DNA from 2 places in the Nostoc sp. FACHB-888 genome. Region 2 is predicted to be linked to the other one. Evidence: predicted binding sites of a transcription regulator. Region 2 holds the regulator's gene; the other holds the start of a gene.
What was found. The regulator NtcA, encoded in region 2, controls nitrogen genes in cyanobacteria. The targets are predictions, from matches to a motif close to TNTGTANNNNNNNNTACANA.
Positions count from the first base shown of each region.

Region 1: a site for NtcA is predicted at 3,739-3,758, ahead of H6G26_RS25830 (DUF2605 domain-containing protein). Genes of this name have one in related genera too.

Region 1 covers NZ_JACJQM010000056.1:23,874-29,835, forward strand. The annotation lists gene H6G26_RS25805 (ABC transporter permease subunit) at 1-156, opposite strand, end outside; gene H6G26_RS25810 (hypothetical protein) at 214-441, shown strand; gene H6G26_RS25815 (2-dehydropantoate 2-reductase) at 491-1,471, opposite strand; gene H6G26_RS25820 (inositol monophosphatase family protein) at 1,474-2,340, opposite strand; gene H6G26_RS25825 (DUF2973 domain-containing protein) at 2,635-2,964, opposite strand; gene H6G26_RS25830 (DUF2605 domain-containing protein) at 3,315-3,632, opposite strand; gene thrS (threonine--tRNA ligase) at 4,153-5,962, shown strand, end outside.
Region 2 covers NZ_JACJQM010000015.1:48,328-54,289, reverse strand. The annotation lists gene H6G26_RS12060 (ABC transporter ATP-binding protein) at 1-484, opposite strand, end outside; gene hisB (imidazoleglycerol-phosphate dehydratase HisB) at 644-1,285, opposite strand; gene fabI (enoyl-ACP reductase FabI) at 1,373-2,149, opposite strand; gene ntcA (global nitrogen regulator NtcA) at 2,530-3,201, shown strand; gene H6G26_RS12040 (DUF3084 domain-containing protein) at 3,370-4,860, shown strand; gene H6G26_RS12035 (pre-16S rRNA-processing nuclease YqgF) at 4,976-5,431, shown strand; gene H6G26_RS12030 (DUF3146 family protein) at 5,479-5,745, opposite strand.

The sequences.
Region 1 (5,962 bases), on a different contig from region 2:
AAACTCATAAGGGGGATAATCTGGTGAAGTAATCATTGTCAGCGTGTCTTTACCTAAAGGTGAGGCAGCTTTTAGAGAATTGCTATGTCCTGTAATGATGATTCCTACTGCTGCTACAACCAGTATTGTTAATAACCATCCTTTTTTTTTCTTCATAAAATATTTCGCACCTTAAACTGTTACATCAATCGAGCAAATAATACCTGTGATATCATGTCCTCTGAATGGGTATGGTGTACATACAAGTTTTCTAAATATTCCCTTATACCTTTGCTCCGCAATTGCAATGCTAATGCATCGACTTACAATGCCAATGCATCGACTTACAATGCCAATGCATCGACTTACAATGCCATTGCATTGACTTACAATGCCAATGCATCGGCTTACAATGCTATTGCATCGGCTTACAATGCCATTGCATCGGCTTACAAATACTAATTAATGCATGGTAAAGTCTCTGCTTAATCCCATGAGAACTTCGGGACTGTCAGATTTTGATTTTGGTCGCTTCCAGCAGCTTGACGCTGGCATAAATAGCATCAATATAAGGTGTGGGAATTTGAGTGAGTTTTCCCAATTCTGCTACCGCGCCAACAATAGCGTCCATTTCCGTAGCGCGTCCTGCTTCAATATCTTGTAACATCGAGGTTTTGTGAGCGCCAACATTTTCTGCCCCATTAATTCGCTGTTCTAAAGTGATGCCAAACTTTATACCCAACTTTTGGGCGATCGCTTGAGTTTCACTCATCATTTGCCGCGCTAGTTCACGGGTGAGGGGATAGCGGCAAATATCCTCTAGAGTCGCACCAGTCAGCGCACTGATCGGATTAAATGCCACATTTCCCCACAACTTAATCCAAATTTCCGTGCGAATTTGATTGCGGATTGGTGCTTTGAATCCTGCCTGTTTGAGAGTCTGTGCCAATAATTGGATGCGTTCGGTTTTAGTGCCGTCGATTTCACCAAGAGTAAAGCGATCGCCTTCAATATGCTTAATCACACCTGGTTCAATTATCTCAGTTGCCGGGTAAACAACACAACCGATGGCGCGATCAGCACCGATACTAGCTTCAATAATCCCATGTGGGTCAACAGATTGAATCCGCGTACCTTCATACTCACCGCCATACTTGCGAAAGTACCACCAAGGAACGCCATTTTGGGCGGTTACCACCATCGTGTGAGCATCGTAAAGTGCAGGGAGAAGAGGTGCGATCGCAGGCAAACTGTGAGCCTTGACAGTTAAAATTACTACATCTTGTGCCCCTGCTTCCTGAATCTCGCTAGTTGCTAAAGAGGGAGTAACAATTTGGCTGGAACCATCTGCCATCAGCAACTTCAACCCATTTTTTTGAATTGCCTCCAAATGAGAACCACGCGCAATTAACGTCACTGCTTCACCTGCCAGCGCCAATTTTGCTCCTAAATATCCACCGATGGCACCCGCGCCAACAATACAAATTTTCATCCTCAAACAGCTACGCTTTGCATTGCTTTCAGTAGGTCTTGATGAACAGATTTTGAGACAGCTATTATCAATCCAGGCAGGCTATAGTTTTCACAAGTATGCAGTGGCGGTAAAGTCGAACCGTCCAGAGTAGTTACAATGCAGCCAGCCTCTCTTGCAATAAAAGCAAGTGCAGCACCATCAATAAATTTGCCCGATTTGATGACTGCTCCACTCAAGTCACCACTGAGAATACCATTGAGGTTGGGAATTTGAATATCACTAGAATAATCAGTCTCTATATCGATTACTTGATATCGATCTTTTAGTAAATGTGCGATATAATTCATACCCCATCCCAACAAAATAGAAGGTTTAGTGGATGTTATGTGTAATGGGGCACAGGCTTCTAAACTCATCTCCAGAGTCCCTTTAAAAGCACCTTCGCCTCGAAGGGCATAAAAATAAATATTTTGGGCAGGGGAAATAGCGAGTACTGCTTCAAAGTCATCTGAATTTAGAATACTGAGAATAATTTGATAATTAGAATGCCCATCCATGTAAAACTTAGTACCATCGATTGGGTCGAGTGTGACTAAGTAATCACCTTCTAAACCGAGTTCGGTAGCACGAAAATATTTGGTGTTGTTAGAACTTTCATACTCTTCACCATAAAAGCGAATATCTGGGAAAGTGCCCAGTAGTACTACTTCTACTAAATTTTGAATAGCCACATCCGCATCAGTAAGTGCAGCACTAAAAAAGTTTCCTTGTTCTTTTGCGGGAAGTGCAGCAATTTTTGGTTGAAGAAAACGGGCATAGCCTGCTGCTACTTTGAGATGGGGGAGCAAAGTCTCCAAAATCAGTCGAGTAGTAGGTGTTATGGGCATTGCAGCAAACTCCTTTTAGAAGTAATCTACCGTTGGCAGGGCGATAGAATTCTATATCTAGACAAAATTACGGTATCATTTTGATGCAATGATACCATCGTTGCTATATTACTCTAATCTGTGTATCTGGTTAAGCTTTAAAATAAAATCGATGGATGAACAAATTCATCCATCGATATATACCCCAAATTGTATTCGGGGTTTTACGTATCACTTCTCATAAATTTCTGCCAAGAGAAAGATTAAGGATGTAAAAGCAACAATAATTACATCCAAACTTCTAATACCTAACTTTTACGCTTCTTCAGAATTCTCTCTTTTATGTCCTGGGGATGCTTCGTAAAGTGCATCAAGATGTTGACGCGCATCTTCAACGTTAATCGAACGCATTACCAAAAGTGGCTCTTTAATTAAGTTGCCCGCGTTATCTAATAATTCTGGATGGGGTACAAACTGTTTTTTTGATGAATAATAACCATAGCTGCCTTGATTATTCACTGGCGAGGAATTCGTCGGATAAGTTCGCTCCCGATCAAAACTGAACATGATCAGGTTACGAATCAAGTTGCCAACAGCTATAAATGCAAGGATTGTAAAAGCAAGAATGTAAAGTAGGTGTAACATTGAATTTTCCTCCAGGACAGCAATTTTTAAAACTTTTATCTTTTATTTTGTAACGTTTTGTCTCGCCGACACTGTGACTTACAGTTAGGACAAGCATTTTTGGCACTCTTTGTGCGCTTACATTTATATGGAGCTAATTGTCAACCGTTATTCCACTTACGGTAGCATAGGATACATTACATTGTTAATCCAAATAATGTTAAGAAAATCTTAAGAGATTTTTACTATTTCTTTAATGAATGGGTGATTTATCATCTGGTGTAGATGCAAAGAGGCAAGTCAGGTCGGTTTGCTCAGAGTTCAAAATTCAAAGTCAAGGCCAAAATATAGCAGATGCTCCCATCAACGACTTATGCTTCACGCGTTTGACGAAAGCGCATTGCCACATTCCAGCATTCTGTTACTAATTCATGCCAAGGCATTAAGGTTGCCATATCAATCCCGACTTGTTTATCAGTAGCATTAAATAGCATTTTTGCCGTACTTAGTTCATCTTGCGCTTGCTTAACACGTAAGAGCAAATCAGATTTTTCTTGGTCACTCATAAATGATAACTGTTCAGTTTCGAGTAAATGGCGCGATCGCACAAACCAATGATGAAAATCTTCTAGCAAGGGTTCTAAAACCGTTTTCAGCAACTCAGTCCCTGGTAAATTTGAGTCTGACATAAATGAGAAGCATATTTCCAACTTTCTTACTAATATTAACCTTATTTACGTTTCTTAACATATTTCTTATTAATTATTTATTTCATCATTTTAGAATATGTACAGTTATGTAACAAAGAATACAGAAATTATTATATAATCTTCCTAATGGGTTTGTACAGATCCTTTAGAGAGGCATCTTAGGTATAGCTGAAGAAGCACCACTAAATCTGCATATTCAGTGGGAGGCTTAAATTCTTTGATTCAGACACTCTCTACATTCGCTCTTAGCGTGTCGCAGACAGAAAGCAGGGGTACGCAGACTCCTTCTCTTTGAGACGCTAAGAGCGAACGGGCTGCGTTTGTCAATGCTTCAACAAGCTCAGTAACCATCGGACTTCAATTTATGCTGAATTCTGACTCCTGAATTCTTTCTTGAATAAAGCTGAACTGGCAAAAACCAAAGTCGTTATAGTTGAATAAGCCTACAGATTCAGATAAATCACCTTTTGTAATCACTTCGCCAACGGTTCAGCAGCCAATGTCGTCAAATTCATCAAATCAGTCACAACAGTCAGAACAAGTTGAAAAAATTTATTTACCGCGTACCAGCGAATCGGAGAACTTAAAGAAGATTCGCCACACTGCTTCCCATGTAATGGCAATGGCAGTACAAAAGCTGTTTCCCAAGGTGCAAGTTACAATCGGCCCTTGGATTGAAAACGGTTTTTACTACGACTTCGACAATCCAGAACCATTTAGCGAAAATGATCTTAAAGTCATCAAAAAAGAGATGGCGAAGATTATCAATCGCAAGTTAGCGGTAATTCGGGAAGAAGTCAGCCGCGAAGAAGCCGAACGCCGGATTCAGGAAATTAACGAACCTTACAAGCTAGAAATCCTAGCAGATATCAAAAACGAGCCAATCACGATTTACCACTTGGGCAATGAATGGTGGGATTTGTGTGGGGGGCCTCATCTGGAAAATACCAGTGAATTAAACCCCAAGGCAATAGAATTAGAAAGCGTTGCTGGCGCTTATTGGCGTGGGGATGAAACCAAAGCCCAATTACAACGGATTTACGCCACCGCTTGGGAAAGTCCAGAACAACTCACTGAATATAAGCGACGTAAAGAAGAAGCGCTGCGGCGAGATCACCGCAAACTTGGCAAGGAACTGGGTTTATTTATATTTTCTGACCAAGTGGGGCCGGGTTTACCTTTGTGGACACCCAAAGGTACTTTGTTGCGGAGTACTTTAGAAGATTTCCTCAAGCAAGAACAGCTAAAACGGGGTTACTTATCTGTAGTAACACCTCACATTGCCAGAGTAGATTTATTTAAAACCTCTGGACATTGGCAGAAATATAAAGAAGATATGTTCCCCTTAATGGCAGATGATCAGGAATCGGCTGCACAGGAACAGGGCTTCGTTATGAAGCCGATGAACTGCCCTTTCCACATCCAAATATATAAGAGTGAGTTACGCTCTTATCGAGAATTACCGATGCGACTGGCGGAATTTGGTACTGTTTACCGCTACGAACAATCAGGCGAATTGGGCGGTTTAACGCGGGTGCGCGGTTTCACTGTGGATGATTCTCACCTGTTCGTCACCCCAGAACAGCTAGATAGCGAATTCCTCAGTGTAGTGGATTTGATTTTGTCGGTGTTCAATAGTCTGCAACTAAAGAACTTTAAAGCTAGACTGAGTTTTCGCGATCCTGCTAGTGATAAGTACATGGGTTCCGATGAAGTTTGGGACAAAGCCGAAGGTGCAATTCGCCGTGCAGTTGAAACCTTGGGGATGGAACATTTTGAAGGAATTGGGGAAGCGGCTTTTTATGGGCCCAAACTTGACTTTATCTTTAGTGATGCCCTAGATCGGGAGTGGCAATTAGGAACTGTGCAGGTAGATTACAATTTGCCAGAACGCTTTGAGTTGGAATACGTCGCTGAAGATGGTGTTCGCAAACGTCCAGTGATGATTCACCGTGCGCCTTTTGGTTCGCTAGAACGGCTGATTGGGATCTTAATTGAAGAATATGCAGGCGATTTTCCTTTGTGGTTAGCGCCAGTGCAAGCTAGGTTACTCCCAGTGGGTGATACACAGCTAGACTTTGCTAAAGATGTAGTGGCGAAGATGCGTGCGTTGGGCATCCGTGCAGAAGTTGATACTAGTGGCGATCGCTTGGGTAAACAAATTCGCAATGCAGAGAAAGAAAAAATACCCGTGATGGCTGTGGTGGGAGCTAAGGAAGTGGAAACAAACACCTTAAGTATCCGTACCCGCGCCTCTGGGGAATTGGGAGTTATCTCTGTCGATGAGGTGGTGGATAAAATGAAAGATG
Region 2 (5,962 bases):
CTTTAGAATAACGGCGCAGCAACTTTTTGCGGGCATCAGCTTGGGATAAACCCACTAATTCCAGCAGTTGGGGAATGCGTTGGCGTTGGACACTTTTGGGAATTTGGAATAGCCCAGCAGCTAGCTGCAAAAATTCCCAGCCAGTGAGATAGTCATACAAATAGGGATTTTCCGGCAGATAGCCGATATGTTGCTTAACAGTGCGATCGCCTATTGGCTTACCCAATAATAATCCCCGTCCAGAGCTAGGACGAATAATTCCCAGCAACAATTTTAAAAGGGTTGTTTTCCCAGCACCGTTTGGCCCTAGCAACCCAAAGGTTTCGCCTTTGTAAACTGTTAAAGAACAGTTTTTAAGAGATACAACTTTTTGATTTAGCCAAAAACCAGTGCGATAGACTTTTCGTAACTCAGAAGTCAGAACTACTGGCGCAGTGTCTGCCGTATTGAGTTGAGAATCAGGGTCATCTGCAACAGACTTCATCTCGGTTCAATTACTAATTACCAGCTTGGTATTAATTACAGGTTACCCGGTAGCCTGATAATAACCATCACCGAGCAGTGTGTCAATTATTGCAAACTGGGAATTGGGGATTGGGGAGAATAACTACCGCCCCATGCTCAATGCCCTATTTGACTCCTTTCATAGAACGCCTTTAGAACTGGGAATTACACCAGCACGACGGGGGTCGATTTCCACCGCCATCTGTGTTGCCCTTGCAAAGGCTTTAAATGTTGCTTCAATAATGTGATGGGAATTAATTCCATCCAGTTGCCGAATATGCAGTGTCATTTGGCTATGGTTCACGATCGCCACAAAAAATTCGCGTACTAGTTGGGTGTCATAGGTTCCTACACGCTGAGTAGGAATTTGCAAGCCGTAGCTGAGGTGAGGGCGTCCAGAAAAGTCTAGCGTTACCTCAACCAAGGCTTCATCTAGTGGCGCACGAAAATTACCAAAGCGAACAATGCCTTTTCTGTCGCCTAGTGCTTGGTTAAAAGCTTGCCCTAAGGTAATACCTACATCTTCGTTGGTGTGGTGATCATCAATTTCCCAATCTCCCTTGGCTTGGACATCTATATCAATCAGCCCGTGGGAGGCAATTTGATGCAACATGTGATCCAAAAACGGAATACCTGTTGCTGCTGTACAAGTTCCTCTACCATCCAGATTGATGGTAACTTGCACATCAGTTTCACCAGTAGTGCGGTGAACAGTGGCAATCCGAGAGGTTTTAGTTGAATTATCGTAGTTTGAATTAACTTGGCGATTGGTTGTTTGCATCGGGAATGGGGAATGGAGCATAGGGAATGGGGCATGGAGAATTGGCAAGAATTTTACTAATACTCAATGTCCAATGCCCCAATTATCTTACATTCCCATAATTTCATATCCTGCATCTACATATAGAACTTGTCCGGTAATACCGCTAGACAAATCACTACATAAAAAAGCGGCAGTGTTGCCCACTTCTAGCTGAGTGACGGTGCGTCGTAGGGGAGCTACTTCTTCTACATGATGAATCATATCCAAAATTCCACCCACTGCTGAAGATGCCAGAGTGCGGATGGGGCCTGCGGAGATGGCATTGACGCGGATATTTTGCGGACCTAGTTCAGCAGCTAGGTAGCGCACACTAATTTCTAACCCCGCCTTGGCAACTCCCATAACGTTGTAATTAGGAATTGCCCTGACACCGCCTAAATATGTCAAGGTGACGATACTACCTCCCTCTGTCATCAAAGGTTTAGCCGCACCGCTTAACTGCACCAGCGAGTAGGTACTAATTTCTAAGGCGGTGTTGAAGCCAGAACGAGACGTTTGGCTAAAATCTCCAGTCAAATCGTCTTTGCTGGCAAAAGCAAGACAATGGATAAGGATGTCTAGCTTTCCCCACTTTTCGCGGATTGTCTCAAAGGTAGATTGAATCTGCTCATCATTTTGGACATTACAGGGAAGAAATAAGCTGGGATTGAGGGGTTCTACCAATTCCGCAACTTTTTTCTCCATTTTGCCGCGTTCATCCGGCAGGTAGGTAATACCCAGGTTTGCTCCGGCTTTATGCAGCTGTTGGGCGATGCCCCAGGCGATCGAGCGGTTATTGGCAATACCTGTAACAAGAGCATTTTTTCCAGTCAGATTCAGCATAGAAATTGTTAATGCGATCGATCATTAGGAGCATACTAGAATCTGAGGCACGTTTTGTCTTCGTTTTACACAGGATTTGCAAAAATGAATATTGATAAGGGTGTTTTCTATGACAAAAATCTTGATTTTTTATAAAGATATTCTCAAAATATCTTTATTTGTTCTTTAAAAAACCCTTTTTAATACTGCTATTGGAAGTACTTATCAACAATTAGTAGCTTAAAGGATCAACAATTATGTATCATTGTAAACAAAGAGTTATGAAGAGATTAGTTTGAGTATAGGAAAGTACAGAAAGGTTGACGGTGCTTTATTCATTTTTCGGGTGTATTCTTAGGTAATCAGTTTTTGTTTTTCCGGCATTGGGTAGGGGAAGGGAGATGATCGTGACACAAGATAAAGCCCTAGCAAATGTATTTCGTCAGATGGCGACCGGGGCGTTTCCGCCAGTTGTGGAAACGTTTGAACGCAATAAAACGATCTTTTTTCCTGGCGATCCTGCCGAACGAGTTTATTTTCTTTTGAAAGGTGCTGTTAAACTTTCCAGGGTGTACGAGGCAGGAGAGGAAATAACGGTAGCGTTGCTGCGGGAAAATAGTGTATTTGGTGTATTGTCATTGCTGACGGGAAATAAATCGGATAGGTTTTACCATGCGGTTGCATTTACTCCTGCGGAATTACTGTCAGCACCAATTGAACAAGTGGAGCAAGCACTCAAGGAAAATCCAGAATTATCAATGTTAATGCTGCGAGGTCTGTCTTCGCGCATTTTACAAACGGAGATGATGATTGAAACTCTCGCTCACCGAGATATGGGTTCTAGATTGGTGAGTTTTTTGCTAATTCTCTGTCGAGATTTTGGGGTTCCTTGTGCAGATGGGATCACAATTGATTTGAAGTTATCTCATCAAGCGATCGCAGAAGCAATTGGTTCAACTCGTGTTACCGTCACTAGGCTACTAGGGGATTTACGTGAAAAAAAGATGATTTCTATTCACAAAAAGAAGATTACTGTGCATAAACCTGTTACCTTAAGTAGGCAATTCACATAAAATCAATTGGAGAAAGGGGAATCGGCACGTGTTCTATTTTGAAAAATGACACTAATAGCTAGAGGTAAATCTAAAATTGAGTAATTTCAGCTATTGCCAATTTCCACTTCTCCCCAGACAATGGTTAAAAGTAGTAGGCTGTATCTGGAAGGATTTCGGTAGCTAAAGATGACCACCGGATACATCCTCATAGCAGCAATTTTAATTCTGGGAGGCGTAATTGCAACCGTGGGCGATCGCATCGGCACACGAGTTGGCAAAGCCCGCCTCTCACTTTTTAACCTTCGTCCGAAAAATACTGCTGTATTGGTAACTATTTTTACGGGCGGTTTGATTTCAGCATCAACATTAGGAATTTTATTCGCTGCCGACGAAGGCTTGCGAAAGGGAGTCTTTGAGTTAGAGGATATTCAAACAGACCTCAGACAGAAGCGGGAACAGCTAAAAACCGCAGAAACTCAAAAAAGTCAGGTAGAGAGTGAGCTAAACCAAGCAAGAATTGCCCAAGCAAAAGCACAACAAGACTTACAGACAATTAATAAATCTTTGCAGGCGGCGAATGCCAAACAACTGCAAACACAAGCTCAGTTGAACCGCACCATTAGTCAACAAGCCCAAACTCAAACTCAACTCCAACGCACTCAAGGTCAGCTAGGACAAGTTGTAACTCAATACCAAAAAGCCATAGCTGAATTGCAAAGCGTTTACAATCAGAGAAAAGAGCTACAGACGGCAGTTGAGCAACTGAAGACAGAACGCCAAAGACTGTATGCTGAAGCTAAAAAAGCGATTGATGAAGCCAAAACAGCAATTGAAAAACGCGATCGCGAGCTTGCTAATCGCCAAGAAGTCATAGAAGAACGCGATCGCAAAATTGCCCAACTCGATCAACTGATTCAAAAGCGTAATGTAGAAGTTGCAGCGCGAGAGCAAGTGATTGCCAAACGGGAATCACGCCTCAAAGAATTGGAAGCACAACAGCAGCAACTAGAACTTGAAGTTGCAAGGTTAGAAAAATATTATCAGTCCTACCGCGACCTGCGTTTAGGTAAGCTGGCCTTAGTTCGCGGTCAAGTTCTGGCCGCAGGTGTAGTTCGTGTTACGCAACCTACTGCTGCTCGTCAGGCAGTGGAACAACTTTTACAAGAAGCTAACCGCAACGCCAACCTCGAATTAAGTGAGCCTGGGGCAAATTCTGCAAATGCAGAGCTACTACGCTTCACCCAAGAGAGGGTTGAGAAATTGAGCCAGCAGATTGAGGATGGTCAAGAATACGTGGTGCGAATTTTCTCGGCTGGTAATTATGTCAGGGGAGAAAAGCAGATAGAGTTTTTCGCTGATACCGCTCGGAATGAATTGGTTTTTTCGCAAGGCGCGGTGCTGGCCACAACTACTGCTGATTCCAAAACCATGACATCGTATCAGTTACAGCAGCGACTGGAAATACTGATTTCTGCTTCCCAGTTTCGTGCCCGTAACGCCGGAATTATCGAAAATGTGCAAGTAGACGGGACTTTTCTGCGCTTTATCAACCAATTAAGACAGTACAATCAACCATTGGAAATCAAAGCGATCGCAGCAAACGATACTTATACAGCCGGACCATTGAGAGTAAAATTAGTGGCAATAGTCAACGGACAAATTATCTTTAGTACTTAAAAAATTATTTGCACACTGTTATTAGTAAGATTTAAACATATTGAAAAGCAGCCAAAATAGTTGCTGTGATTGCATTTATTCATTTATAATTCTTAATTTTTAATTTTAATTTATTATGACTTTCCGGGAATTTTCACCAATGCAACCAGTCATCTTGGGGTTTGATCCAGGTCGAGATAAGTGTGGTTTAGCGGTGATGGGACTGGATCGGCAATTGTATTATCATCATGTCGTACTGGCAAAAGAAGCGATCGCTACCATTGAGACACTGCGTCAAAAGTTTCCGATCTCCTTGATGGTGATGGGCGACCAAACTACAGCCAAGCAGTGGAGACAGCAGTTATATCAAGAATTGACAGAACCGTTGAGTATTATTTTAGTGGATGAGCGCTACACAACCTTAGAAGCACGCGATCGCTATTGGCAAATGTTCCCACCCAAAGGGCTAACAAAGCTATTACCACAGGGTCTGCGACAGCCACCAAGACCGATAGATGACATTGTTGCCATCCTCTTAATCGAAAGATACTTAAATCGCCTCACAGAATCAACACTCAGCAGTCAGGAGTGAGGAATTAGATCATTAACTCCTAACTCCTAACTACTAACTACTAACTTTTAAAGTTCCGCCCGAATAGTAAAAGCATAATCTCCTCCAGGCTCTAGTTGATAATCTTGTTGCTCCAAGAATCGACCAAGGGGTTCTTTGATTAAGGCGCGGCCTTGGGAAGGCTTGACGGCAAGTTCTCCCCGGCGAAAATGCCACTGAAAATGCCACTCAAACTCACCGGCACTCACTTCGCCCTCAAGGAAGCCGTGTTGCCAGGATTGGCGGGTAATTCTGACATGGGCAGTGGTTTCTGGCAGTCGTCTTTTGGCACTCACTATGCTTTATGTCAAGTGTAGAATAACAGCCGATCACGTAGGCTATTTATTTTATTTACCAAACATAGCTTAATTAAACAAACTGACAAAGTAGGTATTTATAGTTGACTAATACAGCGCTGCGGAAATAAATAACCCATTCCAAATCAGGGAAACGCTTACGCTGTATTGATTCATTTTGACTTTTGACTTCCGCCTTGCGTACTAGGTTGTGTTA